Regions from separate parts of the Kocuria sp. UBA5001 genome, predicted to be linked through region 2. Evidence: riboswitches for the same ligand, from Rfam matches in the RefSeq annotation. Region 2 holds a riboswitch; each other region holds the start of a gene.
What was found. A riboswitch is a leader RNA that binds a small molecule or an ion and turns the genes downstream of it on or off. The one in region 2 is predicted to bind S-adenosylmethionine.

Region 1 (9,666 bases), on a different contig from region 2:
CGCAGCTACGCGCTCGGCCCGGGGCTCATCCGGCTGGGCAACGCGGCCGGGCTGCAGCTCGGCACCTACGCGCAGCCCGTGCTGCAGGGGCTCGTGGACGAGCTGGGGGAGTCCGCGAACATGGCGATGCTGGACGGGCAGATGGTCATCTACGTGGGTCAGGCACAGTCCTCCCACTCCATGCGGATGTTCACGGAGGTGGGCCGCCGGGCCCACATGCACGACACCGGGGTGGGCAAGGCGATCCTGGCAGCCCTGCCGGAGCAGCAGGTTCTGAGCATCGTGACGTCCATGGGCATGCCCACCCCCACCGTGAAGAGCCACGGCACCGTGGAGTCCCTGCTCGCGGACCTCGAGGTGATCCGGGAGCGCGGCTACGCCGTGGACGACGAGGAGCAGGAGATCGGCGTGCGCTGCTTCTCCATGGTCCTGCCCAACGCCCCCACGCCCACGGCCATCTCGGTCTCGGGTCCCACCACGCGGGTGGACTGGGGGTTCGGCGAGCGTGCCGTTCCCCTCCTGCGCGACGCCGCCCAGCGGCTCTCGGCGCAGTTCGCCTCCGCGCGCTGAGCGCCCCACGGGACGCGGTGGTGCCGCCGTCGTGACCGCGCACGTGCGCGCGGTGAGGTGTCAGCGGCGAGGGAGTGCAGGCAAAATCGACGGCGCGGTAGCCGCCGATGTGCTCCGTGCCCAGGAGCAACGCCCGCGCGAGACCGTCCGGACGCGGATGCTGCGCGTACGTGGTCCACATGCCGAACCGTGGCCCGTCCTCGAGCCGCTCGGCGTCGTGCGGGGTGGTGATCACCAGGATCTCCCGCACCCCGGCCAGCAGCAGCGTGGACAGCGGGTGATAGACCATCGGCGTGTCGTAGAAGGGGGCCAGCTGCTTGCCCGCACCCTCGGTCACGGGGTGCAGGCGGGTGCCCGGGTGGCGTCGTCCCCGGCGCTGCCGCGCGGTGGCTAGCATGAGGGCATGAAACCCTTCGTGCTCCTGGCCACGCGCGCCGACGACACCATTGCGGACGAGGAATACCGTGCCGTGGCCCGCTTCGGGGGGCTCGAGGAATCCCAGCTCACCCGCATCCGGCTGGAGTCCGGGCAGTGGCCCGCGCTGGACCTGGACGAGTACAGCGGGATCATCGTGGGCGGCTCGCCGTTCAACTCGTCGGACCCGCCGGAGGAGAAGTCCAAGGCGCAGCGCACCGCGGAGACCTGGATCAGCTCCCTGCTGGACGAGGTGGTGGCCCGCGACTTCCCCTTCCTCGGAGCGTGCTACGGCGTGGGAACCCTCGGCATCCACCAGGGCGCCATCGTGGACCACGCGTGCCACGAGGACGTAGGACCCGTCACCGTGACCCTCACCGAGGAGGGGAAGAAGGACCCGCTGCTCGCCGGGCTGCCGCACGAGTTCAGCGCGTACGTGGGCCACAAGGAGGGCACACGGGTGATGCCGTCCAATGCTGTGCTGCTCGCCACGGGCTCCGTGTGCAGGGTGCAGATGTACCGGATCAGGAACAACCTCTACGCCACGCAGTTCCACCCGGAGCTGGACCCCGAGGGACTCGTCAGCCGCATCATGGCGTACAAGGACCTTGGCTACTTCCGTCCCCAGGACACCCAGGCCGTGATCGATCGCGTGGTCAACGGACCCGTGGTGAACCAGGCGCCCCGGATCCTGCGCGCCTTCGTGGAGCGCTACCAGCGCTGACCCGCAGACCCGTTACCGTGGACGCATGAGTCAGCCGAGTGCCCCGTGGTCCCGCCCGACACCCCCGCAGCAGGGTGAGCAGCCCCGCCGCAGGGACCCCGGCGTGCGAGTTCCCGGCGTGCAGAACCCGGGCGTGCAAGGCCTGGCGCGGCCGTCCGACGGCCGCCACGTCCCCGGCCCGGTCTCAGCCCCTGGTCCCATCAGCGCGGGCACCACCCGCACGTTCTTCTACCACCGGCTCGCGCTCGCGGACCGCAACCACCGCTGGTGGATGCCCCTCGTGGAGGGTGTCATAGGGGTGGGCATCTACCTGGTGCTGAGCATCCTGTTCGGGATCGTCATCGCGTTCACCCTCCCGGAATCCCTGTCCGAGGACATCCTGGCGATGGACCAGATGGACCCGGCAGTGTTCCTGCTGCTCTTCGGCTCCGTGGCGCTGATGCTGCCCAGCGTGCTGCTGGCACGCCTGGTGCTCGGCCCCCGCCCGCTGGGCCTGGTCTTCTCCGTGGCCGGACGCATCCGCTGGAGGTGGCTGCTCACGTGCCTCGGGGCCGCGGCGGCCGTGTACGTGGTGGTCAACGCCGTGGGGATCGGTCTGGACATGACCACCGGCGGCGGCGTCCCGCAGCTCGAACTGGCACCGGGCTTCGGGTGGCTCGTGGTGCTGTGGCTCGTGGTGGTGCCCCTGCAGTGCACCGCCGAGGAGCTGGTCTTCCGCGGCTATCTGGCGCAGACCATCGGCCGCTGGCTCAAGCACCCGGCCTGGGCCATCCTCCTTCCGGTGCCGCTGTTCGTGCTCGGCCACACCTACGACGTGTGGGGTCAGGTCTCCGTGGGCATCATGGCCGTGACCATGGGCGTCGTCACGTGGCGCACGGGCGGCCTGGAGGCCGGGATCGCACTGCACACGGTGAACAACATGGTGGTCACCGCCATGGGCATGGTCGGTCTCGCGGACATGAACGAGACCTCCGGCAGCCCCTCGGACGTGGTCTTCGAGGTCATCCTCAACGGCGCGTACCTGGCGATCGTGTTCTGGCTCGTGCGCCGTCGCCCGGCGCTGGCCGTGACGCGCACCGTGATCCTCCCTCCGCCGCCGGCACCGCCGCGCATGCCCGACCTGCACGCCCGCCCCGCGGCGATCGCCGCGGACTCCTCGGGCATGGCCGCCTACGTGCTCAACCCCATCACCCAGACCTACATGACGCTGCCGCCGCAGTACGGCCCCTACTCGGTCCGCGACGCCGAGGGGCGCTACGTGGGCGTGCTGGACACGCGCACCTCGCAGGGGCAGCCGCAGCTGGCGCCCCCGGCGGACCGGGGCCGCCCGGAGAGCCCCTCCTACACTGGGGTCCATGACGAATAGATCGCCCGTGAGCTCCCCGTCCGCCGCCGACGCCGCGACGGGCTCCGCCCCGGAGACCGCCTTCGCGCGTGGTCTGGGGGAGTACGTCACCGCCTCGCCCAGCCCGTTCCACGCCGTCGCCACGGCCGCCGCCGCGCTGGAGGGCGCCGGGTTCACGCGCCTCTCGGAGGCCGAGGCCTGGCCGGAAGGCTCGGGGGGCCGCTACTACGCGGTGCGCGATGGCGCCCTGATCGCCTGGGTGCTGCCGTCCCGTGCCGCGGCCGGCGCGGGCTACCGCGTGCTGGGCGCCCACACCGACTCGCCGGGCTTCAAGCTCAAGCCCCGCCCCACCACCGTCTCCCACCGCTGGTACCAGGCCGGGGTGGAGGTCTACGGCGGCGCGCTGCTGAACTCATGGCTGGACCGGGACCTGCGCTTTGCCGGGCGTCTCGTGGTACGAGGGGAGAACGGGCCCCGCGAGGTGCTGAGCGCCACCGGGCCCGTTGCCCGGATCCCGCAGCTGGCCATCCATCTGGACCGCAGCGCCAACGAGGCCCTCACCCTCGACAAGCAGCGCCACACCCAGCCCGTGTGGGGCGTGGGGGACGCGCAGGACGCGGACGTGCTGGCGGTGCTCGCGCAGGCCACGCACGCGTCGTCGTCGGCCGGTGACCAGGCGTTTGGGACTGTGGCGCCCGAGGACATTCTGGGCTACGACATCACCGTGGCGGACACCCAGGCTCCCGAGCTCATCGGAGCGCAGTCCAACCTGCTCGCGAGCGGGCGGCTCGACAACCTGACCTCGGTGTACGCGGGACTGCGTGCCATGACCGAGCACGTGGAGGAGCTCGAGGCCGCCCCGCACGTGAGCATCCTGGCAGCGTTCGACCACGAGGAGGTGGGCTCCGAGACCCGTTCGGGCGCGGGCGGACCGTTCCTCGAGGACGTCCTGGAACGCATCGCGGCCGCCCGCGGGCAGTCGCGGGAGGAGCACCTGCGGGAGATCGCGGGCTCCGTGTGCCTCTCCTCGGACGCCGGGCACCTGGTGCACCCCAACTACGAAGGCCACCACGATCCGGTCAACACGCCTGAACCTGGTCGCGGGCCCCTGCTGAAGATCAATGCGAAGCAGCGCTACACCACGGACGCCGTGGGTGCCGCGCTGTGGGCCGGGATCTGCGAGGACGCCGGGATCGACTACCAGGAGTTCGTGGCGAACAACGACATCCCGTGCGGTTCGACCATCGGACCCATCACGGCCACCCGGCTGGGGATGCGCACGCTGGACGTGGGCGTGGGGCTGCTGTCGATGCACTCGGCTCGCGAGCTCGTCCACACCGGGGACCTGTTGGCGCTGAACGTGGCGGTTGCGAGCTTCTGGCGGGGCTGAGCCGGTCACGGGAGGACACGCGCGTTGACACCCTCGCGGCCCGCGTGATGGATTGAGCACGTAACGCCATCCAGAGCGGCCGAGAGACGTGGCTCGTCGACGCCGCAGCAACCGCCCGTGTCACGGGCCGGTGCTCCCACCACGGCCGATGGACAGTGCCATGCTCCGCTGACCGGTTCGGTGACCGTCGCCTCTCCCGCGGTGGGCGACGTCCGCGCCCCGCGTGCGCGGACGTCGCCCGGGGGAGGCCCGCGCCGCCGCACGGTCCCGGGCGCGTCCCGGCCGAGGGGCACGGCGCGCGGCGCGGATCCGACGCAGGGAGCCGTCAGCGCATGAGCACCACCCAGACCACCGAATCCCCCCGCACCCGGGCCCGCGAGAGCGCAGTACGGGAGGTGGCGCAGGAGGTCGCCGCAGCCACCGCGCTGCGGGAGGCCGCCGCCGCCGGGGCCTTCGGCACGGGAAGCACCCGCTCCGGCGGCGTCGTCCCCGGGGCATTCGCGGGCGGCGTTCCCGGCGGCTCCGCGGACAGCGACCGCGCCACGGGGTTCCCGCCCGCGGGCGAGATCCCCACGCAGGAGCTGCTGCAGGTCTTCCGCCCCGTGTTCGCGCGGATCGCCGCGCGCGCGGTGGCCCGCGAGCAGGACCACGAGTTGCCGTTCGAGTGCTTCGGGTGGCTCAACGCGCTGCGGTTCGGGGCGCTGACCCTGCCGGTGGCCCGGGGCGGCTACGGCGCCACGCTTGCGCAGACGGTGGAGCTGCTCGTGGAGCTCGCCGCCGCGGACTCCAGCGTGGCCCACGTCTACCGTTCCCACCTGGGCTTCCTCGCGAGCCTGGGTGCGGGCGAGGCGGACGTATGGTTCCCGCGCATTGCCGCGGGCGAGACCGTGGGCAACGCCGCCACCGAACGCTCCGGCGCCGCGCTGGGGACCGCCGCCACGAGCCTGGCCCGATCGGAGCAGGGCGGCAGCTGGGAGCTCAACGGCACCAAGTACTACTCGACCGGGTCGATCTTCTCGGACTGGATCCAGGTCACCGCGCAGATCCCCGGCCAGCAGGCCCGATCCCACGCGCTCGTGGGCAGCGACTGGGAGGGCGTGGAGATGGTGGACGACTGGGACGGCTTCGGCCAGCAGCTCACCGGCACGGGCACCACCCACTTCCGCGGCGTCGTGGTGCCTGCGGAGAATGTGCGGAACAGGGACGGGCGCAGCACGCAGGAGACCGCGGTCTTCCAGCTGGTGCTGCTCTCGGTGGAGGCGGGCATCGCGGGGGCCGCCGCGACCGCCGCCGTGGACCTGGTGCGTGCCAGGACCCGCGGCTTCAACACGGGCAACGGCGCGGTGACCCGTGAGGACCCCCAGGTGCTGCAGCGCGTGGGCGAGCTCAGTGCCCAGGCGGCCGCCGCGCGGGCGATCGTGCTGCAGGCCGCGCGCGAGGTCGACGCCGCCGTGGGGGTGCTCGGCCAGGAGCCCCGAATCACCGATCCCGAGGAGCTGACGAACGCGTGCGAGCTCGCCGTGGCCCAGGCGCACGTGGTGGTTCCCGGGCTGGTCAAGGACGTCACGGACGGAATCTTCGACGTCCTGGGTGCCTCGGCGGTGTCCTGCTCCAAGGCGCTGGACCGGTTCTGGCGCAACGCCCGCACCGTCGCCACGCACAACCCGGTGATCTACAAGGCGCGCATCGTCGGGGACCACCGCGTCAACGGCACGCCCATGTTCGGGGTCAACGCGATCGGTGAGGTCCGCGGCTCCGCGACCTCCTGACACGCCACCGACGACGACGCCCGGTGGCCCTCCGCGGGGGGAGGTCACCGGGCGCCGTTGTGCCGGGGCAGCGCCCCGGGAGGCCTGCTAGGGCAGCTGCAGCATGGAGATGTCCGCCATGCGGGCCATCACGCGCACCACCTGGCACGAGTAGCCGAACTCGTTGTCGTACCAGACGTAGAGGACCACGGAGCTGTTGTTCACGATGGTCGCGAGACCGTCCACCACGCCGGCGCGGCGGGAGCCCACGAGGTCCGTGGACACGACGTCCGGGGAGTCCACGTAGTCGATCTGCTTGCGCAGGGGCGAGTTCAGGGACATGTCCTTGAGGAACGCGTTGACCTGGTCCTTGTCCGCCGGGGCGTTCTCCAGCTGGAGGTTCAGGATGGCCATGGACACATCCGGGGTGGGAACGCGGATCGCGTTGCCCGTGAGCTTGCCCTGCATCACGGGCAGGGCCTTGGCCACGGCCTTCGCGGCGCCGGTCTCGGTGATCACCATGTTCATGGCGGCGGAGCGGCCGCGGCGGTCGCCCTTGTGCCAGTTGTCGATCAGGTTCTGGTCGTTCGTGTAGGAGTGCACGGTCTCCACGTGTCCCTGGACGATCCCGTACTCGTCGTTGAGCACCTTGATGACCGGGGTGATCGCGTTCGTGGTGCAGGACGCCGCGGAGAGGATGGTGTCCTCCGGGGAGATGTCCTTGTCGTTGACGCCGCACACGATGTTCTTCATGTCGCCCTTGCCGGGGGCGGTGAGCAGCACCTTGCCCACGCCCTTGGCCTGCAGGTGCTGGGAAAGGCCCTCCTCGTCACGCCACACGCCCGTGTTGTCGACCACCAGGGCGTCGTGGATGCCGTACTCGGTGTAGTCGATCTCCGAGGGGGAGTTCGCGTAGATGAACTGGATCGGCACGCCGTTGGCAGTGATCACGTTGTTCTCCTCGTCCACCGTGATGGTGCCGTCGAAGGAGCCGTGCACCGAGTCGCGGCGCAGCAGCGAGGCGCGCTTGACGAGGTCGTTTCCGGGCTTCTGGCGCACCACGACGGCGCGCAGGTTCAGGCCCGTGCCGTCGTTGCGGTTGAGCAGAATGCGCGCGAGCAGCCGGCCGATGCGGCCGAAGCCGTAGAGCACCACGTCCCGGGTCTCGGCGTCGTTGCTGCCGTGCTGGCCCACGGCGGGGGCGAGCGCCTCGCGCAGGTGAGCGGCCAGGTCCGTGGCACCGGAGTCCGTGAAGCCCTGGTACAGCTTGGCGACGTCCACGTTGCAGGCGCCCAGGTCCAGGCCGCCCAGGGCCACGACTATCTCCACCGTCCTGTCCAGGGGCAGCTCCTCGCCCAGGATGCGGCGCGCGAAGCGGTGGACCTTGATGATGTCCGTGACGGACTTGTGCACCAGGGAGCGCCCGAACACGGTGGTGACGACCTTGTTGTTGCGGTGGAGCTGCCCCACCAGGGGGACCAGCTGCTCGGCGAGGGCTTCTCGTTCGGACCAGGTGGCGCTCATGAGCAACCTTCTTCCTCGGCCCGGGACGTCGTCGTCCGGGCCGTCTTGGAGTCGCGCGACAGTGCGCGGACTGGCGGGGTGGCGCGCCTCGTGAGCGGCGCTGCTCGTCGCCGCCCAGTTTACGGGTCCGCGGGGGCGGCCCCGATCTGTGCCGCAGGATGACGCCGCCGCCCGAGCGCGACGTCGTGGACGTACGCCCCGCACATGTCGTGCCGGTGTGTGCGGTCCTCCGCAGCCGGGTCACGCGCACCCCCTTTGCTACCGTGGTGCCATGTTGACGGTGATCGGCGAGGCCCTCGTGGACGTGGTGTCCCGCAGCGGCGCAGAACCCCGCGCACACGTGGGCGGAAGCCCCATGAACGTGGCCGTGGGACTCGCCCGGCTGGGCCAGGAGGTCCAGTTCCTGGGCCGCTACGGGCAGGACGACTACGGCCACCAGGTGGTGGAGCACCTGCGCAGCAACGGTGTGGCGCTGCCGTTCGAAGCGGACGCCCGCCCCACCTCCGTGGCCCAGGCGAACCTGGACGAGCACGGTGCGGCCACCTACGACTTCCAGCTGGACTGGTCCCTGGACGTGGACACCGCGCGGATCGACGAGCTGCTGGACGGCACCTCGCTGCTGCACGTGGGCTCGATCGGCGCGATGCTCGAACCCGGCGCCACCGTCGTGGGCGAGGCCGTGGAGCGTGCGCAGCGCACCGCTCTGGTCTCCTACGACCCCAACTGCCGCCCCACGATCATCCCTGACTCCTCCGACGCGCGTGCCCGGGCGGAGCGCATCGTTGCGCTGTCACACGTGGTCAAGGCCTCGGACGAGGACCTGCTGTGGCTCTACCCGCACCGCAGCATCGAGGAGACCGCGCGCGCCTGGCTCAAGGCCGGGCCCCGTCTCGTGGTGGTCACCCGCGGCGCCCAGGGCCCGTGGGCCGTGAGCCGCGGCACCGGGCGCGACGGCGTGTCCGTCCCGGCCGCGCACGTCACCGTCGCGGACACCGTGGGTGCAGGGGACTCCTTCATGGCGGCGCTGCTCTCCGCGCTCGCGGACCGCGAGATCCTGGGTGCCTCCGCGGTCACGTCCCTGGAGGAGCTGGGTGCCGACGAGGTCACCGGGCTGCTGCTCTACGCGGCGGCCGCCGCCGGGGTCACTGTCTCCCGGGCCGGCGCGGACCTGCCCACGCGCGAGGACCTGCCCGTCACCTCCTGACCCGCCAGGCCCACCAGAGCGCACCGTGTGCGGGCCCCACACCGCTGGGCTCCGCCCCGCCCGGTCATCAGAAGCCCGATCCGCACGACGAGAGGAACACCGTCATGTACGACCGCCACCCCTACGCCGACCTGCCTGAGCTCCCCGAGTTCACCGTGACGTCCACGGACGTGACCGAGGGCGCCACGTTCGCCATGCCCCAGGTTTCCGGGGTCATGGGCGCCGGTGGAGAGGACATCTCCCCGCAGCTGTCCTGGAGCGGCGCCCCGGAGGGCACGAAGTCCTACGTGGTCACGATGTTAGACCCGGACGCCCCCACCCCCAGCGGGTTCTGGCACTGGTGCCTGTCCAACATCCCTGCGGACGTGACAGAACTGGCGACCGGGGCGGCGTCGAATCCCCCGAAGGGCGCCGTGACGCAGCGCAACGACGGCGGCACGGACGAGTACCTGGGTGCAGCCCCGCCCGAGGGCCACGGCCCGCACCGCTACATCATCTGCGTGACCGCGGCGGACGTTGCCGAGCTGGAAGTTGACGAGACCTCGAGCCCCGCCGTGGTGAACTTCAACCTCTTCACGCACGCTATCGGGCGGGCGTTCCTCACGCCCGTCTACGAAGTGGCCTGAGCGCGCGTGCCGGAGCACACGGGGCTTTCCGCACCGCCCGTCCGTCTGATCGCGAGCGACCTGGACGGGACGGTGCTCGGTCACGACTTCCGCTTCCGGCCCCGAACCGTCGCGGCCATCA
Region 2 (9,666 bases):
ACCGGTCGATGCCTCCCCGGGCAGCAGGGTTCTCTGCCGTGTCCGGCGCCGCCGCGGGCCCACAAGGTGAACAGCAGGTGACCGGAACATGTCCTACCCTTGAAAAAACACGAACTCGAACGCGACGGCACACCATGCCCGGGCCGCGGCGGTGCGGGTTGGCACCGGATGATCCAGGAACACGAGGTCCAGACATGTCCGAGGGTTTTCTGCGCGTGGGCAGGCGAGTGGGCCGCTGGACGGGTCGCGGGCTCTGCTACGGCCTGATCTGGCTGGGACTGACCCTGCTCGCGGCGGGCGGGATCATCCGGCACTACTGGGGCCAGATCTCGGTGGGGCAGATGCGCATGAACCTGATGTCCGTGCAGGCAGACGGTGGCGGCGGGTCCGTGGTGTGGATCTCCGTGCTGGTCATCGGGGTACTTCCCCTCCTGGTCACCGTGGGCATCGCCTTCGCGCGTCGGGCGTGGGTCCGCAGAGCACGACGCGCGCAGGGCACCCGGTCGTCCCGCGGCGTCGTGCGCTCGGCCTCCGCCGTGACCGTGGCGGCGGTGTTCGTGGCCGGGAGCACGAGCTTCGCGTCCGCGGTGGACCTGCCCCAGTACGTCAAGGCCGTGAAGTCCCCTCACGACATCGGCTCCACGTACGTCCAGCCCACCATCACGAGTGACGCGGACAAGCGCAACCTGGTGGTCATCTACCTGGAGTCCGGGGAGGCCACGCTCGCGGACGACCAGCTGTTCGAGAAGAACGCCTTCGCTCCGCTCGAGGAGGTCACCCGGCCCGAGGACGGGTGGCGCAGCGCCGAGGACTTCCAGCAGTACGAGGGCGGTGGCTGGACCATGGCCGGGATCGTCTCCACGCAGTGCGGGATCCCGCTCAAGGAGTCGGGTGACGCAGGCTCCGCCGACATCGGCGCCGGGCAGGAACAGTATCTGGGTGGCGTGACCTGCCTGGGGGACGTGCTGCAGAACCACGGGTACACGAACACGTTCCTGGGCGGGGCCAACTCCTCCTTCGCGGGCAAGGACACGTTCCTGCGAAGCCACGGCTACACCGAGGACAAGGGTCTGGAGGACTGGCGTGCGGCGGGCGAGTCCGCGGAGAACTTCCGCAGCGACTGGGGCCTGAGTGACGAGCGGCTCATGGCCCACGCCAAGGACGAGGTGGACCGCCTGCACGCCGAGTCCGAGCGCACGGGCCAGCCGTTCAACCTGTCCATGCTGACCCTGGACACCCACGAACCCGTCCACGTCTACAACTCGTGCGACGTGGACACCCAGAACCAGGTGACCTCCGTGTTCGCGTGCTCCATGACCCAGGTGGCCGGGTTCGTGGAGCACATGAAGACCCAGGGCTACCTGGAGGACACCTCCGTGGTGATCATGGGCGACCACCTCAAGCACATGAGCGCGGGGGACGCCTTCCACGATCAGCTGGACCACCACCCCAACCGCACCGTGTTCAACCGCGTGTGGATCCCGGGCGAGACCGCCGGGCAGCCCCTGCGGGCCGGGGCGGACCAGCTCAGCATGTACCCCACTCTTCTGGAGGCGGCGGGACTCTCGGTGCACGACGGCGCCGCGGGCCTCGGCACGTCCGTCCGGCGGCAGGAGCCTCCCCAGGGCTCGGCGCAGGCGATGGACCCGGAGGAGTACCAGCAGCTGCTGGACTCGCGCTCCGCGGACTTCTACTCGCGGGCATGGGACCCCGAGAACCCGGTGGGATGACCCCCTGACCCCTCCGGGTGGCTACTTCCCACCCGCCTGCGTCCCGCCGGTCAGCCCGGCACGGATGCGGCCCGCTGCCTCCCGGGCGCGCGTGCGCGCCGAGCCCGCCTCGTCCCGGGCGCGGCGGGCGGCGGTGCGGAGGTAGTCTGCGCTCTGGGCCGTGAACCCCTTGCGCCCGATGGTGCGGTGCTGCAGCTCGATCACCGCCTCGGCGGCGTCCGGACGGGAGTCCGAGGCCAGGGCGATGACCTTGTCCCCATGCCGCCGCCACAGATTGCGGCTGGTGCGTGTCATGGCGGCCAGGGTCTGCTCCGGCTCGCGAGTGAGATCCACCCACCGCGTGTACGCGGGCTGGATGTCCCGCGGGGCCGGCCGTGCTTCGAGCCGGTGCAGACCCGCGGCGATCGCGGGTGTCGTGGCGTTCTGCCGCTGCACGGCGGCCGCGAAGGCCGTGCCCACCGGGGACGGCACCTGTGGCTCCACCCGCAACCACGCCACCGAGTGCTCTCGCGCCGCCGAGCGCAGTTCGCGCACCGCGTCGGGCAGAAGCTCGGGGTGCGCCAGGGCCGGGCCCGTACGGGGTGTACCAGACCACCCCGGCACGGGAGCGCTCCTCGACGACGAGGGCGTGCCACCCGGCGCAGTCAAGGGTCTGAGCGCGTCGCGAGAGACCGGTCAGGAAGTGCTGCCAGGGCTCGGCCTGCAGCACGCTGGACGGGCCGAGGCCTGTCAGGGGTCCGGTTGGGCGTGGGCGTGCCTCATGCGGGGTGCTCATCCTTGAGCGTCTGCCCCCCTGCAAGGGAGCGACCTGGGGCCGCGGAGGTCGATCCTCCTCAGATAGCCAACCTCACCGACCCGCAACATCACCCGTGCGGCGTGTTCCCGTGCGATGGCGGCGTTTCCTCCGCCGCACGCCAGAGAATCGTGTCTCCGCACTGCCCCTCCCCAGGAGGACTGCCAGCTGGGACGGCGGACGCCCGGCCGCATCCGAGGGACGCACCGTCGGGGTGAGCTGAGCGGAACGGCCGGTGGGTCGCGCCTGCGGCGCGCACCACCGGCCGTCCAGCCGTGGGGAGGAACCGGCACGGAATCAGCCGGGCCAGCAGTGTCCTCCCCGTCTCACGGCCGGGAGATCACTGCTCCCGGACCACCGCCGGGTGCAGCAGGGCGCGCCGACCCGGCGTGCTCTGCACACTGGCGAGCGACGTCCCGGGGTCGAACGAGGCCGCAGCCCCGCGCTGCAGCGTGTGGAACCGTTCCAGCAGGGCGGGGTCGTGGCACCACCACGTGCGGGTCTCGCCGTCCGGGAACGTGGCCTGCACCGTGTTCCCGTGCGGGGGGTCCAGCTCCACCCGGACCCACCGGTCCCGGTTCTCGGAAGCCAGGCGGGCCTGGATGTAGTGTGCGTTGTGCCCCGGGTGGTAGCTCCGGCAGGCGGAACCGTCCTCCGGGTGGATGCACGGGTGTTCGGGGGTGTGAACGGAGACGCTCATGATGGTGACCTTTCGCAGTCTTCCGCGCGGCGGGTGCCGGGCGGCGGATCTTCCTCCGGGGGCACCGGGTGCGAACAACCGGTTGCCAGCCGACCAGCCGGAGGGCTGATGGTCGGGCTTCTTGATCCGGGGACATCACAGCACAGTGCTCAGACAGGCACAAGCGTCGGTGCTGTCCGACGACAAAGAGGGGCCGCCGAGTGGCACGGGAGGGAGCACCCCGTACCGCTCAGCGGCCCCTGGACAGCCTGCCAGCGCGGGACGTGCCCGCACCGCGGCACTCAGCCGATCACCGAGTCCACCAGCGCCTTCGCCTCCTGCTGGACCTGCTTCAGGTGCTCCTCGCCCTTGAAGGACTCCGCGTAGATCTTGTAGACGTCCTCCGTGCCGGAGGGGCGGGCCGCGAACCAGGCGTTCTCCGTGGTGACCTTCAGTCCGCCGATCGCCGCGCCGTTGCCGGGTGCCTCTGTGAGCTTGGCGGTGATGCGCTCACCGGCCAGGGTGTCCGCGGTGACCTGCTCGGGGGACAGCTTCTTGAGCGCGGCCTTCTGCTCGCGGTTCGCCGGGGCGTCAATGCGCTGGTAGACGGGGTCGCCGAACTGCTCGGTGAGCTCGCGGTAGCGCTGAGAAGGCGTCTTGCCGGTGCGCGCGGTGATCTCCGCAGCGAGCAGGGCCATGATGATGCCGTCCTTGTCCGTGGTCCACGCGGAGCCGTCCAGCCGCAGGAAGGACGCACCGGCGGACTCCTCGCCGCCGAAGCCGACGGAGCCGTCCAGCAGACCGGGGACAAACCACTTGAAGCCCACGGGCACCTCGTCCAGGCGCCGCCCCAGGGACTCGGCCACGCGGTCGATGATGGAGGAGGAGACCAGGGTCTTGCCCACCCCGGCGTCCTCCCGCCAGCCCTCGCGGTTGCGGTAGAGGTAGTCGATGGCCACGGCGAGGTAGTGGTTGGGGTTCATGAGCCCGGCGTCCGGGGTGACGATGCCGTGGCGGTCGCTGTCGGCGTCGTTGCCCGTGGCGATGTCGTAGCGGTCCCTGTTGCCGATCAGGGATGCCATGGCGAACGGGGAGGAGCAGTCCATGCGGATCTTCTCGTCCCAGTCCAGGGTCATGAACGCCCACTGCGGGTCCACGGTGGGGTTCACGACGTCGAGGTTCAGCCCGAAGCGCCGGCCGATCTCCTCCCAGTACGCGACCGAGGCGGAACCCATGGGGTCCGCGCCGATGTGCAGCCCGGACTTCCGGATGGCGTCGAGGTCGATGATCTGCGGCAGCGCGGCCACGTAGCTGTCCAGGAAGTCGAAGGTCCCGGTGGTCTCCGCGGCGGCGGCCTCCTCCAGGGGCACCCGCTCCACGCCATCGAGGCCCGCCGCGATGAGGTCGTTGGCGCGGTTCGCGATCCACTCGGTGGCGTCCGTGTCCGCGGGACCGCCGTGCGGGGGGTTGTACTTGAAGCCGCCGTCCGTGGGCGGGTTGTGGGACGGGGTGATCACGATGCCATCCGCGCGGTCCTCGGGCTCGGAGGCGTTGTACGTGAGGATTGCGTGGGACAGCGCCGGGGTGGGCGTGAAGCCGTCCCGGGAGTCCAGCAGGGTGCGCACGCCGTTGGCCGCGAGCACCTGCAGCGCGGTGTCCTGCGCGGGTCCGGACAGCGCGTGCGTGTCCTTGCCCATGAACAGGGGGCCGGTGATGCCCTGCGCCGTGCGGTACTCCACGATCGCCTGGGTGATCGCCGCAATGTGGTTCTCGTTGAACGAGGTCTTCAGTGAGGACCCGCGGTGCCCGGAGGTGCCGAACACCACGCGCTGGTCAGGATCGTCCGCGTCCGGTACGCGGTCGAAGTACGCGGCCAGGAGCTGGTCGATGTCCACGAGGTCACTGGGTTGGGCGACGGTGCCCGCACGGTTGGTCATGTCACCAACCTAGTCCCGAATCCGCGTCCCGTCAGGCGGCACATCCAGTTCCGTGCGTGCCGGATCCTGCCAGGGATGGCGACGCCGCGCGGGGGGGATGCCTTCGTCACGGTCACGGGGACTCGACGGCGGCACGTGGCCGTCCCGCGGAATTGGGCGCTGCGGTCCGGGGGAGGGGGCGCGGCGAGACGGCGGGTCAGGCGACGAGGTGCGCGCGCGGCGTCGTCGCCGGGTCCAGCTGGGCGACGAGCGCGAGCAGCCGGGCCTCCGAGGACGGTCCGCCGATCAGCTGGACGCCCATGGGCACGGGGCCCGGGTAGTCGCCCGTGGCGGGAACGGCCCACGTGGTGGGGTACGTGATGGCAGGCAGTCCCACCACGTTCACCACGGACGTCCACGGCGTGTACTGGCACTGGCGCTCGTAGTCCTGGTCCGCCCCAGCGGGGTCCGCGATGTCGTACCCCTCGTGGAACCACCCCACGGGCCGGGGCGGCATGGCCAGCGCGGGCGTCAGGAGCATGTCCAGGTCCGCGAACCGCCGGATCACGTCCGCCTCGATGCCGCGCAGCACGGCCACGGCGTCCGCGAGCTCCACGGCCCCTCGCTGCAGGGCGCGGGCGCGGAACGTGCGCGCGAGTCCGGTGAGCAGGTGCTCCCGGCCCTCCAGGGGCAGCTGGCCCGTGGCGGTGGTCCACAGGGCGGAAAAAGCCTCGGGGTAGGCGGGATCGAATCCGAGGTCCACAGTCTCCACCGTGTGCCCGAGATCCTCGAGCTGCCGCACGCCCCGCTCCAGGGCGGTGCGCGCCTCGGGGGAGACCTGCACGTCGTAGGTGCCGTCGAACGGGGACTGCGTGGTCACGCCGATCCGCAGGGGCCGCTCGCCCCAGGGCGTGTCTCCGCGGTGGGCGGCGCGGACGACGTCGCGGAAGGAGTTCTCAGGTGCTGCCGCCACGGGCCGCGGGATCCGGTCGTGGCCGGGGGTGCGGCACAGCACGTCCATGAGCAGGGCGGCGTCCTCAGCGGTGCGGGCAATCGGCCCGTTCACGCCCAGCTGCCCCACGTTGGAGAGCGCGTCGCTGCTGGGGACCCGACCGCGGTTGGGCTTCAGCCCGATGAGACCGCACGCCGCGGCGGGGATGCGCACGGAGCCGCCGCCGTCCGAGCCGATCGCGCCCGGCAGGATCCCCGCCGCGACCGTCGCGGCCTGACCCCCGGACGATCCACCGGGGGAGCAGTCCAGGGCGAACGGGTTGCGTGCCGCCGGGTACATGCGGTTCTCGGAATAGCTGTTGAGCAGGAACTCTGGCACCTGCGTCTTGCCCAGGATCACGGCCCCGGCGGCCTCGAGCGTCCCGGAGAGCTCGTCGGAACGCTGAGCGCGGGCCAGATCACCGTGCCCGTCCCGCGATGCGAGGCTGCCCCAGGAGGTGGGCATCCCGGCGACGTCGTGCCCGTCCTTGAGCGCGGTGGGAACCCCCAGCAGCGCGGGCAGGGTGGTCAACCCACCGGGGGCGTCCGAGGCACGGCCGGTCCCGCCTCGGACTGTGTCGGCCGGGCGCTGGCCCGCGGACAGCCTCTCGTCCGCGGCGCGGGCGCTGACCAGTGCCGCATCCCGCGCCACGTGGACGAACGCCCCCAGATGCCCGTTCAGCGCGTCGATGCGGTCCAGGGCGTCCGAGGTGAGTGCCTCGCTGGTCGTCTCACCGCGGCGCAGCGCCGCCACGGTCTCGGTCAGGGTGGGGAAGTGCTCCATGGGATCCTCTCGCGCACGGTCGGTGGACGGTGGTGGATCAGGCCGTGGGCGTCGTGGCGGGAGCCGCGGCTCTGGGTGTCTGGCGGCGTCGCAGGTTGCGGCGCACGAGCGGCCAGAACACGGCCAGCACACCGACGGCCACGAGGCTCGTCCACACCTGGGTGCGGCTCGCGTCGTCCGAGACCAGCATGACCACCACGATCCCCGCGACGGCCACGATCACCAGGATGCCGAGCCACGGGTGCAGCCATATCTTCAGCTTGAGGTTGGCGCGCTCCTCGGGGCTCATCCGCGAGCGCAGCTTCATCTGGGTGATCGCCACGAACACGTACACGAACAGAGCCACGAGACCCGCAGAGTTCATGATGAAGTCGAAGATCCCGGACTCCGGGGCCAGGAAGTTCACGAACACCGCCGCATATCCGCCCAGGGTGGAGGCAATCACGGCGACCACGGGAACGCCGTTCTTGGACTTCCGTGCCACGATGCGCGGAGCCAGTCCTTCCGCCGCGAGAGCGGAGAACATTCGCGCTGCGGAATACAGCCCGGAGTTCAGCACGGAGCACACTGCGGTGAAGATGACGATGCTCATGATCATCTCCGCGCCGGGCACCCCGAAGAGGTCGAAGACGTACACGAACGGTGCCTGCTCGTCCGGGTCCGGAAGCTGGTTCCACGGCACGATGGTCACGATCAGCAGGATGGAGCCCACGAAGAAGATCAGGATGCGCCACACCACGGTCACGGTGGCCTGGCGGATGCCCTTGGCGGGGTCCTCGGACTCCGCGGCGGCCATCACGGCGATCTCCGTGCCGAAGTAGGAGAAGATCACCACGGCCACGCCTGAGACTACGGCCCAGCCACCCTCAGGGGCGAAGCCGCCGTGCTGCCACAGGTTCGGGATCGAGAAGCCGGCGCCGGGCCACAGCCCGAACGCGAAGAGGGTCCCCACGGCGAGGAACGCGACGATCACCGCCACCTTGACGCTCGCGAGCCAGAACTCCACTTCCCCGAACGAGCGCACGGAGATCAGGTTGGTGCCCGTGAAGATCAGCAGCAGGATCACGGAGCCCAGCCACACGGGCATGGCTGGGAACCACCCCGCGAGCAGCGATCCACCCACCACGGCCTCGAACGCGATCACACCCACCCAGAAGTACCAGTAGAGCCATCCCACGAAGTAGCCGGCCCATTCCCCGAGGCCCACGCGCGCGTACTCCATGAAGGAGCCCACGGCCGGCCGGGCGGCGGCCATCTCGCCGAGCATCCGCATGGCCAGGAACACGAGCAGCCCGCCCAGCAGGTAGGACAGCACTGCGGCCGGTCCGACCATGCGGATCACGTTGCCGGAGCCCACGAACAGGCTCGCGCCGATGATCCCGCCCAGCGTGATCATGGTGACGTGGCGTGATCGCAGGGCCTTGTGGGTGATCTCGGGGGAGTCTCCGCCGGCCGCAGTGGCCGTGGTGGCCGCGGAGCTGCCGGAGGGTGCGCCGCCGTGCGGTGCGCCGTCGTTGCTCATCAGAGTTCCTTTCGGCCGTCGGCCGGGTGCAGGGTGGAACGGGCCGGTGCCTGATGCTGAGTGCGGGCGGCAGGTTCCGGGTGGGACAGGTGAGTTCTACCACAGACGGTGTGACAGGGGTGTTTCGTGCGCGGCCTCCGCACCTCCACATCCCCGTACTGCGTGCTGCGGAGCCGAGGCAGCAAAGGCGCGGCGCGGCGTCGTCGTCGGAACCGAGGAAGAGCGGGCGGGCAGCAACCGGAGAACCGGTCACCGCCCGCCCGCTGGGGACGCTCCTCGTGGAGCGCGTGGCGTCAGATCCTCGGGATCAGGCGCCGGCATCCTCGATGGCCTTGGCGAAGACGCGCAGGCCGTCGCGCAGCAGGTCGAAGTCGATGACCAGCGGGGGCAGCAGGCGCACAATGTTGCCGTAGGTGCCGCAGGTCAGAATGGCTACACCCTTCTCGAGGCAGGTGGCCGCGATCTGCTTGGCCGCCTCCGGGTTCGGGTCCTTGGAACCGGGCTCCACGAACTCCAGCGCAATCAACGCGCCGCGTCCGCGCAGCTCGCCCACGATCGGGGAGGACTCGGCGAGGGAGCCGAGCTCCTCCTTGATGATCGACTCGATCTCGAGCGCGCGGTCCACGAGGTCCCACTCCTCGATGGTCTCCAGGGCGCCCAGCGCGGCCGCGCAGGCCACGGGGTTGCCGCCGTAGGTACCGCCCAGACCACCGCCGTGCACGGCGTCCATGATCTCGGCACGGCCCACCACGCCGGACAGCGGCATGCCGCCGGCGATGCCCTTGGCGAAGGTCACCAGGTCCGGCTCCACGCCCTCGTACTCGGACGCGAACCAGCGGCCCGCGCGGGCCACGCCGGCCTGCACCTCGTCCGCCACGAACACGGCGCCGTTGTCCCGGCACCAGGAGGACAGCGCGGGCAGGAAGCCCTCGGCGGGGACGATGAAGCCGCCCTCACCCTGGATGGGCTCAATGACCACGGCGGCCACGTTCTCCGCGCCCACCTGTTTCTCCACGATGCCCAGCGCGCGGCGGGCGGCCTCCTCGCCCGTCATGCCCTCCGGATCCCGGAACGGGTAGGACATGGGAACGCGGTAGACCTCGTTGGCGAACGGTCCGAAGCCCTGCTTGTAGGGCATCACCTTGGCGGTCATGGCCATCGTGAGGTTCGTGCGGCCGTGGTAGGCGTGGTCGAAGACGACCACTGCCTGACGCTTCGTGTGCACCCGCGCGATCTTCACGGCGTTCTCCAC
Region 3 (9,666 bases), on a different contig from region 2:
GCCACGGTGGCCGCCATGCACGGCACGGCCAGACCGCGGCCGCGGTACCGGGGGTGGATCCACACGCCCTGGATCTGGCAGACGCGCCCGTGCCGGGAGCCGACGTCCGCCTTGAACACCACGGTGCCGTCCTCGTCGCACAGCACCGCGGTGCGACCCTCCGCGAGCAGCGAGCGCACGCGTCGTCGGTAGCCCTCGGCCCCGCTGGTCAGCGGCGAGTAGCCCACCTCCTCGGTGAACATCGCCACGGCGGCGGGAAGCACCCGGTCGAACTCCTCGGGTCCCGCCCAGCACACGCGCGAGGCCGTGCCACCGAGCAGAGCCGGGGCGGGGTCCCGCTCCATCACGAGCAGGGGCTGGTGGGCGCGGACGTCGAACGGTGCGGGCCAGTTCTCCCGCACCCGGTCCCACAGCCCCAGCACGGGCTCGGCCGGGCCGAAGACGGAGGCGAAGCGGGGCCCGCCGCGCAGCAGGAGGTCCGCGACGAGGTCCGTTCCCCGCTCGTCGAGGGCGATCGGGACGACGTTCGTGCCCACCCAGCACGCCCCCTCGAGCCGGCCGTCCGGGCCCCGCACGCCGTAGACGGGCGGCGTCGCACTGCCGCCGTCACGGATGCGCTCCACGTGGGCGGCCACGAACACCGAGGACACGGCGTGCTCGTCGAGCAGCCGGTCCAGCTCCCCCCGGCCCACGGCGGCGGGCGGGAGCAGCCTCGGGTCGCGGCGTCGGATCACCCGGCGGTCACGACCGGGGCACCCTCGACGGGCTGGCCGTTCTCGTCCACGCCCATCTCCTCGGCCATCTCGTTGGCCTGGGCGAGCAAGGTCTCCACGATCTGGTCCTCGGGAACGGTCTTGATGACCTCGCCGCGGACGAAGATCTGGCCCTTGCCGTTGCCGGAGGCCACGCCGAGGTCCGCCTCACGGGCCTCCCCCGGTCCGTTGACGACGCAGCCCATCACGGCCACGCGCAGCGGCACCGTGAGGTGGGCGAGACCCTCGTTGACCTCTTCGGCGAGCTTGTAGACGTCCACCTGGGCGCGCCCGCACGAGGGGCAGGAGACGATCTCCAGCTTGCGGGGGCGCAGCCCCAGGGACTGCAGGATCTGGTTGCCCACCTTGACCTCCTCCACCGGCGGCGCGGAGAGGGAGACGCGGATGGTGTCACCGATGCCCTGGGAGAGCAGGATGCCGAACGCGGTGGCGGACTTCACCGTTCCCTGCAGCGCCGGCCCGGCCTCGGTCACGCCGAGGTGCAGGGGCCAGTCCCCCCGCTCGGCCAGCAGCTGGTAGGCGCGGACCATGGTCACGGGGTCGTTGTGCTTCACGGAGATCTTGAAGTCGTGGAAGTCGTGCTGCTCGAACAGCGAGGCCTCCCACACGGCGGACTCCATGAGCGCCTCCGGGGTGGCCTTGCCGTACTTCTGCAGCAGCCGCTTGTCCAGGGAACCGGCGTTGACGCCGATGCGGATGGAGACCCCCGCCGCCTCCGCGGCGCGGGAGATGCCCTCGATCTGGTCGTCGAACTTGCGGATGTTGCCCGGGTTCACGCGAACTCCCGCGCACCCGGCGTCGATGGCCGCGTAGACGTACTTCGGCTGGAAGTGGATGTCCGCGATCACCGGGATCGGGGACTTCATGGCGATGATCGGCAGGGCGTCCGCGTCGTCCTGGGACGGGCACGCCACGCGCACGATGTCGCAGCCCGCGGCGTTGAGCTCCGCGATCTGCTGCAGCGTGGCGTTGATGTTCGTCGTGGGAGTGGTGGTCATCGACTGGACGCTGATGGGGCTCTGCGAGCCGACACCCACCGAGCCCACGCGGATCTGGCGGGTCGGGCGCCTGGGTGAGAGGACCGGCTGGGGTGCCGCCGGCATGCCGAGGTTGACCGAGGTCACGAATTTCCTCCAGGGAATTTGGCGTGCGGGGCCCGCGACACGCGCCCCGTGGGAAAGACTTCCCCCATTGTGCCCCACTCGTCCGACACGCGGCAGCCGCGCGTGACCCGCCGAACACCACGACGCCCCGGCAGCGCACAGGCTGCCGGGGCGGCGTCGGGAACTCGCGGGGGCGCCTCAGCGGCGCATGATCCTGCGCGCGAGCCAGTTGCCGAAGAACTGCACCAGCTGGACCAGGATGATGATCACGATCACCGCGGCCCACGTCACCTGGTCGTTGAAGCGCTGGTAGCCCAGGCGCAGGGCGAAGTCACCCAGGCCGCCGGCGCCGATCGCGCCCGCCATCGCGGACATGTCCGTGATGCCGATGACCAGGAACGTGTAGCCCAGGACCAGCGGGCCCAGTGCCTCGGGCAGGATCACCGTGGTGATGATCTTCCAGCGCGAGACGCCCATGGAGCGGGCCGCCTCGATCACGCCGGGATCCACCGTCATGAGGTTCTGCTCCACGATCCGCGCCACCGCGAAGGTGGCCCCGATGGTCATGGCGAAGATCGCGGCGTTGGGGCCCAGCCGGGTCCCCACCACGCTCTCCGTGAGCTTGCCGAGGGCGGCCAGCAGGATGATGAACGGGATCGGGCGCACGAAGTTCACCAGGAGGTTCAGGACGGTGAAGACCGCCCCGTTCTCCATGATGCTTCCTCGCCGGGTCACGTAGAGCCCCATGCCCACGGCCAGGCCGATGAACCCGGCCAGCACGAGGGTCACGGTGACCATGTAGAGCGTGAGCCCCGTGGCGCTCAGCAGCTGCGGTGCCAGTGTGGACCACTCCATCACTCAGCCACCTCCTCAACCTTGGTGACCGCCCGGAGGGCATCGACGGTCCGTTCGACGGCGTCCGGCGGGCCCGTGAGGGACAGCGTGAGCGTCCCGAAGGACCTGGACTGCAGGATGGAGATCCCTCCGAAGGCGATGTTGAAGCGCACGTCCGTGCGTGCTGCGTCCGAGAGCACCTCGCCGATCCGGTTCTGGTCGCGCACATCCACCATGACCAGCCGTCCCGGGTGCTCGCGGCGCAGCTTCTCGACCTCCGCGGCGTTGGGCACCGTGTGCATCACGGAGCCCACGAACTTGCGGGTGGTCTCGGCCTGCGGGTGCGCGAAGACGTCTGCGGTGGTCCCCACCTCGACCACGCGACCGCTGTCCATCACGGCCACGCGGTCTGCGATGGCACGCACCACGTCCATCTCGTGGGTGATGAGCACCACGGTGATCCCCAGTTCGCGGTTCACCCGGCGCAGCAGCGCGAGAACCTCCTGCGTGGTCTCGGGGTCCAGCGCGGAGGTGGACTCGTCCGCGAGCAGCAGCTCGGGGTTGGACGCGAGCGCCCGGGCAATGCCCACGCGCTGCTTCTGCCCGCCCGAGAGCTGCTCCGGGTAGTTGCGGGCCCGCTCGGTGAGCCCCACGAACTCGAGCAGCTCCGTGACACGTGCCCGGCGCTCCTCGGGCTTCCACCCCGCCCGGCGCAGCGGGTACTCGATGTTCCCGGCCACGGTGCGCGAGGTGAACAGGTTGAACTGCTGGAAGATCATCCCGATGTTGTGGCGCACGGAGGCGAGCTGGGTCTCCGACCGGCCGCTGACCTGCTGGCCACCGACCTCCAGGGTGCCGGACGTGGTGGTCTCCAAACCGTTGATCAGCCGCACCAGGGTGGACTTTCCCGCGCCCGAGTAGCCGATCACGGCGAAGATCTCCCCGCGCTTGACGTCCAGGGTCACACCGTCCACGGCGGTGACCTCACGGGGGCGTCGCTTGGGCCCGGTGGTGAAGACCTTGCTGACGTCGCGGAAGCTGACCAGGGTGTCCCCGGCGGCGGGGGCTGCACTCACTTGGTCTGGTCCTTCAGGTCCTGGGAGTAGCGCGTGAGGAGGTCCTTGAGCTCCTGCTGGTCCACCTTGGTGGGGACCGCGGTGCCCTTGGTCTCCTTCTTCTCGGCCTCCTGGACCTTGTCGTCGTAGTAGAACCCGGCGACCTTCTTCAGGGTCTCGTCGTCCGCGTTGGCCTCGGTGGACGCGAAGATGTTGTCGTACACCTTGGCGCTGTCCGCCGTGGGGTCGTCCTGGGCCAGCGCGGACTTGGGCTCGAGATTGGCACGGTCGAGGAAGTCGTTGTTCACCACGGAGGCGGCCACGGAGTCCATCGAGAGCACGGTCTGCTCCGCAGAGACCGGGCGCACCTTGATCTTGGACTTGTCCGTATCCACGTCCTGCTCGGTGGGGGCGATCGTGTCCTTCGTGAAGCTCACCAGACCCTGCTGCTTGAGCAGGTTCAGCGAGCGGGAGAGGTTGATCGAGTCGTTGGGAACCGCGATCTCGTCCCCCTGCTTGAAGTCGTCAACGGACTTCAGCGTCTTGGAGTACAGCCCCAGCGGGAAGATGGAGGTGGAGCCCACCGGGGTGATGGTGTCCCCGGAGTTGTTGTTGTAGTCCGCGAGGTACGCGATGTGCTGGAACCAGTTCATGTCGATGTCGCCGCTCTTCAGCGCGGGGTTCGGCTGGCTGTAGTCGCTGAAGTCCACGAACTCCACGGTGACGTCGTTCTCGGCGGCCACTTCCTTGAGGGCGTCCTGCACCGGCGTGGCCCCCACGATGCCGATGGTGATCTTGCCGTCCGCGGCCGGGTCCGTGTTGTCGGACCCGCCACCGCACGCGGTCAGGGTGAGGCCCAGGGTGGTGGCCAGAACGAGGGGAATCAGACGCTTGGTTCGCATGATCGTGCCTTTCCAGGGTCGGGAGTGGTTGCGCCGCGCAAACGGTCCCGCACTGGACGGAGGGTGCAGATCAGGCATGTGCCATTTCAGAGAAAAACCGCACTTGCCGTGATCGCATCGAATCGCGGCCGGATGGTCATCTGGGGCACCCCGCTACGGGAGAGGGTTGCCGTCCGGCCAGCCAGAGCTACGCGCCGGATCTCGTCATCCGCACAGAATCGTAGCACGCGACGTGTGACGAACCGTGACGCCCCGGGACCTCAACGGCGCCCCGCAATGCGCTCGTCCGCGACACGGCGGGCCCACTGCTCGGCGGCCAGGACGTCCTCGAGACCCGGCTGCGCGACGACGTCGTGCTCCCCCAGCACCCACTCGACCACGTCCACGATCTCCGTGAAACCCAGCTGCGAGCGGTGGAAGGCGTGGACGGCCTGCTCGTTGGCCGCGTTGAACACCGCCGGTGCCGTGCCGCCGGTGGTTCCCGCGCTCTTCATGAGCTCCACGGCGGGGAACGCCACCGGGTCCAGCGGCTCGAAGGTCCACTCGGCCGCCCGCGTCCAGTCGCACGCGGCGGCCGCGCCCGGCACACGGTGGGGCCAGCCGAGGCCGAGCGCGATGGGAAGGCGCATGTCCGGCGGCGAGACCTGCGCGAGGGTGGAGCCGTCCACGAACTGGACCATGGAGTGCACCACGGACTGCGGGTGGACGGTGACGTCGATCCGCTCCAGCGGCACGTCAAAGAGCAGGCTCGCCTCCAGCACCTCCAGGGCCTTGTTCACCATGGTCGCGGAGTTGGTGGTCACCATCACGCCCATGTCCCACGTGGGGTGGCGCAGCGCCTGCTCGGGGGTCACCTCCGCCAGCTGCGCGCGCGTCATCCCGCGGAACGGACCGCCGGAGGCCGTCAGCACCAGGCGGTCCACCTCCGCGGCCGTGCCGGAGCGCAGCGCCTGGGCGATCGCGGAGTGTTCCGAGTCCACCGGGATCAGGGCGTCCTCGAGTCCTGTGGCCGCGGCTGCGCGTTTCACGAGCGGGCCGCCGGCGATCAGCGACTCCTTGTTGGCCAGCGCCACCCGCCGACCCGCCCCGAGGGCGGCGAGCGTGGGAGCGAGTCCGATGCTGCCGGTGATCCCGTTGAGCACGAGGTCCGCGCCCTCCCACGCCGCGATCCGCTCCGCGGCGTCCGAGCCGTGCAGGATCTCGGGCACGGGCGACGACGACGCGCGGGCGGCGGCCGTGAGCGCCTCGCGCAGGCGGGCGGCGTCGTCCGCGGAACCGCTCGTACCCACGGCCCGCACCCGGAAGGCGACGGCCTGGCGGGCCAGCAGATCCAGGTTGGACCTGCCTGCAGCGAGGGCGACGACTTCGAACGGCGAGTGACCTACACCCTCCCCCGGCCTGCGCAGCCCGGCGGCCTCCGCGACGACGTCCAGGGCCTGCGTGCCGATGGAGCCCGTGGACCCCAGGATCACCAGGCGGCGGGGGGCATCCCTGGTGGCGGCGTCGAGGTCGGGGGTCATGGCGCGGGTCTCAGTCATGCCCCCAGTATCCCGCGTGCTCGGCCCCTGGCACGCACGCGGACCCGCCCGGGTGCGGACACGGCCTGGGGCACGGATACGGACCCGGGTACGGAACAAGGGCGCCACCCGGAGGTGACGCCCTTGTTCGCTGGGTCAGTGCGACCGCTGTGGACTCAGCGGCGACGGCCGGCCACGAAGCCGTAGATCAGCAGCACGATGATCGCGCCGATCACGGACGTGATGATGGTGCCGAAGCTGATTTCGTCGATACCGGCGTGCAGACCGGGAATGATGGACCCGATCCAGCCACCGAGGAACGCGCCCACGATGCCGAGGATGATGGTGACGATGATCCCGCCACCCTGCTTGCCCGGAAGGATCAGCTTGGCGAGAGCGCCCGCGATCAGACCGAGGATGATCCAGCTGAAAATGCCCATGTCTCCACCTCTAGTTACGTTTGTCACACAGGCGGGTGTCCGCTGTGATCGTGTTCAGGGAACCACCATCATTCTACTACTTGTTTCCGGCGTAAGGACACAGGTCACAGGGTGGTGTAGCACACGCTCCCGCCCTGCGGACGACAGCCGCGGAACCTGGAGGCAGCGCCCCCGGTCAGTGGTTGACGGCCTTCTCCGCGCCCACGCCGGTGAGGGAGCGAACCTCCATCTCCGCCTGCTTCACCGGATCCTCCCTGCGGCGCTCCGTGATCGAGCCGATGAACCCGAGCAGGAAGGACGCCGGGATGGAGATGATGCCCGGGTTGGACAGCGGGTAGATGGCGAAATCAGCGTCCGGGAGCATCGAGGTCTCCGAGCCGGACATCACCGGCGAGAAGACGATCAGCACCACGGAGAGGATCAGACCTCCGTACATGGACAGCACCGCCCCGCGGGTGGTGAAGCGCTTCCAGTACAGGGAGTAGAGGATCGTCGGCAGGTTCGCGGAGGCCGCAACGGCGAAGGCGAGGGCCACGAGGAACGCCACGTTCTGCCCCTGGGCGCCGATGCCGCCGAGGATCGATATCACGCCGATGATCACCACGGTGGTCTTGGCCACGCGCAGCTCCTGCCGGGGGTCCGAGTTCCCCTTCTTGATCACGGAGGTGTAGATGTCGTGCGCGAACGACGCCGACGCCGTGATGGCCAGGCCCGCGACCACGGCCAGGATGGTGGCGAACGCCACCGCCGCGATGAGACCCATGAGCACGGAACCGCCCAGTTCGTAGGCGAGCAGCGGGGCTGCCGAGTTCACACCACCCGGTGCCGACTTGATCCGGTCCGAACCGATCAGCGCAGCCGCACCGAAGCCGAGCACCAGGGTGAAGAGGTAGAACAGGCCGATCAGCGAGATCGCCCAGACCACGGACTTGCGGGCTTCCTTGGCGGTGGGCACCGTGTAGAAGCGCATCAGCACGTGCGGCAGACCCGCGGCTCCGAGCACCAGGGCGAGGCCCAGGGAGATGAAGTCGAGCTTGGAGATCTCGCTCACGCCGTACTTCAGCCCGGGCTCGAGCATCGCCGGGTTGTTGTTGGTCTCCACCGCCGCCCCGAGGATCGAGGAAAAGTTGAAGCCGAACATGGCCAGGATCCACACGGTCATCACGGCCACGCCGGTCACGAGCAGGCACGCCTTGATGATCTGCACCCACGTGGTGCCCTTCATGCCGCCCACGAGCACGTAGACGATCATGATGACGCCCACGATCACGATCACGAGCGACTGCCCGGCCTTGGAGCCGATGCCCAGCAGCAGGGAGACGAGCGCGCCCGCTCCAGCCATCTGGGCCAGCAGGTAGAAGAACGTCACGGCCAGCGTGGAGATGGAGGCCGCCACGCGCACCGGGCGCTGGCGCAGCCGGAACGAGAGCACGTCCGCCATGGTGAACTTGCCGGTGTTGCGCAGGGGCTCGGCGATCAGCAGCAGCGCCACGAGCCACGCGACGAAGAAGCCGATCGAGTAGAGGAAGCCGTCGTAGCCCTGCAGGGCGATCGCTCCCACGATGCCCAGGAACGAGGCGGCGGAGAGGTAGTCGCCCGCGATGGCCAGCCCGTTCTGCGTTCCCGAGAACGAGCGGCCCCCGGCGTAGTAGTCAGCCGCCGTGGCGGTGGACTTCGAGGCCCGGATCACCACCACGAGCGTCACGACCACGAACGAGACGAAGATGGAGATGTTGATCGCCGGGTTGCCCACGGTGGAGGTGGGTGTGTCCGCGAGCTGGACGATCGGCAGGGAAACTGCGGGGACGGCGATCATGGCCGGGCCTCCTGGGTGGTCTCAGCCCGGTGGGACTGCTGGGATTCGAGGTGCTCGCGCAGGGCGGTGGCCTGCGGGTCGAGCGTGCGGTTCGCGAAGCGCACGTAGGCGGCGGTGATGCCGAACGTGGTGACGAACTGCAGCAGGCCCAGGACGAGTCCGAGGTTGATGTTCCCGGCCACTCGCGTGGACATGAAGCCCGGGGCGTAGATGGCCAGCACCACGTAGAGCAGGTACCAGACCAGGAACGCCACCGCGAGGGGGAAGACGAACGAACGGTGGGTGGAGCGCAGCCGCTGGAACTCTGTCGAGCGCTGCGCTGCGGGGAAGTCGATGCCGGTCGTGGCGACGGAGCCGTTCGGATCGACAGGGGGCGTGGACGCCATTGTGTGCCTCCTTGTGTGATGAGGAACACAGTACGGTCTGTGTATCCAAAGACACAGTGGCGCCGGTCAATGATGCAAAAAATCCGCGATATGACGCGGATTAGTTAGGGGACCTCACTAAATCACCAACATCTGTGTATACACAGATGCCGGGGGCGTCCGGTCACGCGCGGGTGCGCAGGGCCAGCACGAACTCCACCGCGCGGTCCAGGAACGCGTCCACCTGCTGCTCCTCGTAGCAGCGCTGCCCCTGCGCGGAGCGGAAGACCGCCTCCCGCAGCATCCGGGGGTCCACCTCCGGCGCGCTGCGCAGCTGCTCCACGAGCCGGTCGCACAGCACGTCCACGTCCGCCACGGCGTAGCCGGGCGTGCGGTGCGTGGCGGGGCGCCGGAAGCGCTGCGTCCGGGGCCGGTTCAGCCGGCCGAGCAGCAGCTCCCCCAGCAGCTCCACGTGCTCGTCCCAGCGGGCCACCCCGTGCTCCGCCACGAAGGCGCGCTGCTCCTCGGCGAAGATCGCGTCCTCGAGCTCGTCCAGGTGGGGATCCACCACGGCGGGATCGTAGCCGCCGCGGACCCTGTCGAAGACGCGCTCCCGGATCTGTCGGCTGCCCACGTGCCGCACGCCGTCGGCGTCGGGCACCCCGTCCCCGGCGGTCTCCCGGTACTCCCGGGACCCGTCCTCTGCGGCCCGCAGGGCGCGCACACGGGCCAGGAAGTCGTCCACCTGCGCGGGGTCGTACCCCCAGGCGTGGTCCGCCACCCGCTCGAAGCGGGGCTGCTGCGTGGTCATGTGGGGCCCTTTCCGTCCGTGCGCGGGCGGGTGGCGGCCGTCGCCGCCGT

Region 1: linked by a shared signal. The riboswitch ahead of B3G12_RS10195 (acyl-CoA dehydrogenase family protein) and the one ahead of B3G12_RS10780 (hypothetical protein) in region 2 are both predicted to bind S-adenosylmethionine.
Region 3: linked by a shared signal. The riboswitch ahead of B3G12_RS00300 (MetQ/NlpA family ABC transporter substrate-binding protein) and the one ahead of B3G12_RS10780 (hypothetical protein) in region 2 are both predicted to bind S-adenosylmethionine.

Annotation. Positions count from the first base shown of each region.
Region 1 covers NZ_DGYR01000016.1:12,021-21,686, reverse strand. Annotated here, with positions in the region: gene B3G12_RS10220 (IclR family transcriptional regulator) at 1-570, shown strand, start outside; partial or broken gene B3G12_RS10215 (sugar phosphate nucleotidyltransferase) at 674-967, opposite strand; gene B3G12_RS10210 (glutamine amidotransferase) at 974-1,708, shown strand; gene B3G12_RS10205 (CPBP family intramembrane glutamic endopeptidase) at 1,734-3,074, shown strand; gene B3G12_RS10200 (M18 family aminopeptidase) at 3,064-4,443, shown strand; SAM riboswitch class I at 4,507-4,598, shown strand; gene B3G12_RS10195 (acyl-CoA dehydrogenase family protein) at 4,776-6,212, shown strand; gene B3G12_RS10190 (glyceraldehyde-3-phosphate dehydrogenase) at 6,300-7,715, opposite strand; gene B3G12_RS10185 (carbohydrate kinase family protein) at 7,987-8,919, shown strand; gene B3G12_RS10180 (YbhB/YbcL family Raf kinase inhibitor-like protein) at 9,024-9,545, shown strand; gene B3G12_RS10175 (HAD-IIB family hydrolase) at 9,552-9,666, shown strand, end outside.
Region 2 covers NZ_DGYR01000018.1:6,464-16,129, forward strand. Annotated here, with positions in the region: gene B3G12_RS10770 (LTA synthase family protein) at 195-1,730, shown strand; gene B3G12_RS10775 (hypothetical protein) at 1,752-2,333, opposite strand; gene B3G12_RS10780 (hypothetical protein) at 2,864-3,223, opposite strand; SAM riboswitch class IV at 3,235-3,350, opposite strand; gene pgm (phosphoglucomutase (alpha-D-glucose-1,6-bisphosphate-dependent)) at 3,505-5,139, opposite strand; gene B3G12_RS10790 (amidase) at 5,336-6,892, opposite strand; gene B3G12_RS10795 (amino acid permease) at 6,930-8,414, opposite strand; gene gabT (4-aminobutyrate--2-oxoglutarate transaminase) at 8,722-9,666, opposite strand, start outside.
Region 3 covers NZ_DGYR01000001.1:56,980-66,645, forward strand. Annotated here, with positions in the region: gene B3G12_RS00280 (DUF4081 domain-containing GNAT family N-acetyltransferase) at 1-734, opposite strand, end outside; gene ispG (flavodoxin-dependent (E)-4-hydroxy-3-methylbut-2-enyl-diphosphate synthase) at 731-1,897, opposite strand; gene B3G12_RS00290 (methionine ABC transporter permease) at 2,075-2,731, opposite strand; gene B3G12_RS00295 (methionine ABC transporter ATP-binding protein) at 2,731-3,786, opposite strand; gene B3G12_RS00300 (MetQ/NlpA family ABC transporter substrate-binding protein) at 3,783-4,667, opposite strand; SAM riboswitch class IV at 4,762-4,876, opposite strand; gene dxr (1-deoxy-D-xylulose-5-phosphate reductoisomerase) at 4,928-6,187, opposite strand; gene B3G12_RS00310 (GlsB/YeaQ/YmgE family stress response membrane protein) at 6,361-6,624, opposite strand; gene B3G12_RS00315 (solute symporter family protein) at 6,800-8,440, opposite strand; gene B3G12_RS00320 (DUF485 domain-containing protein) at 8,437-8,826, opposite strand; gene B3G12_RS00325 (hypothetical protein) at 8,990-9,616, opposite strand.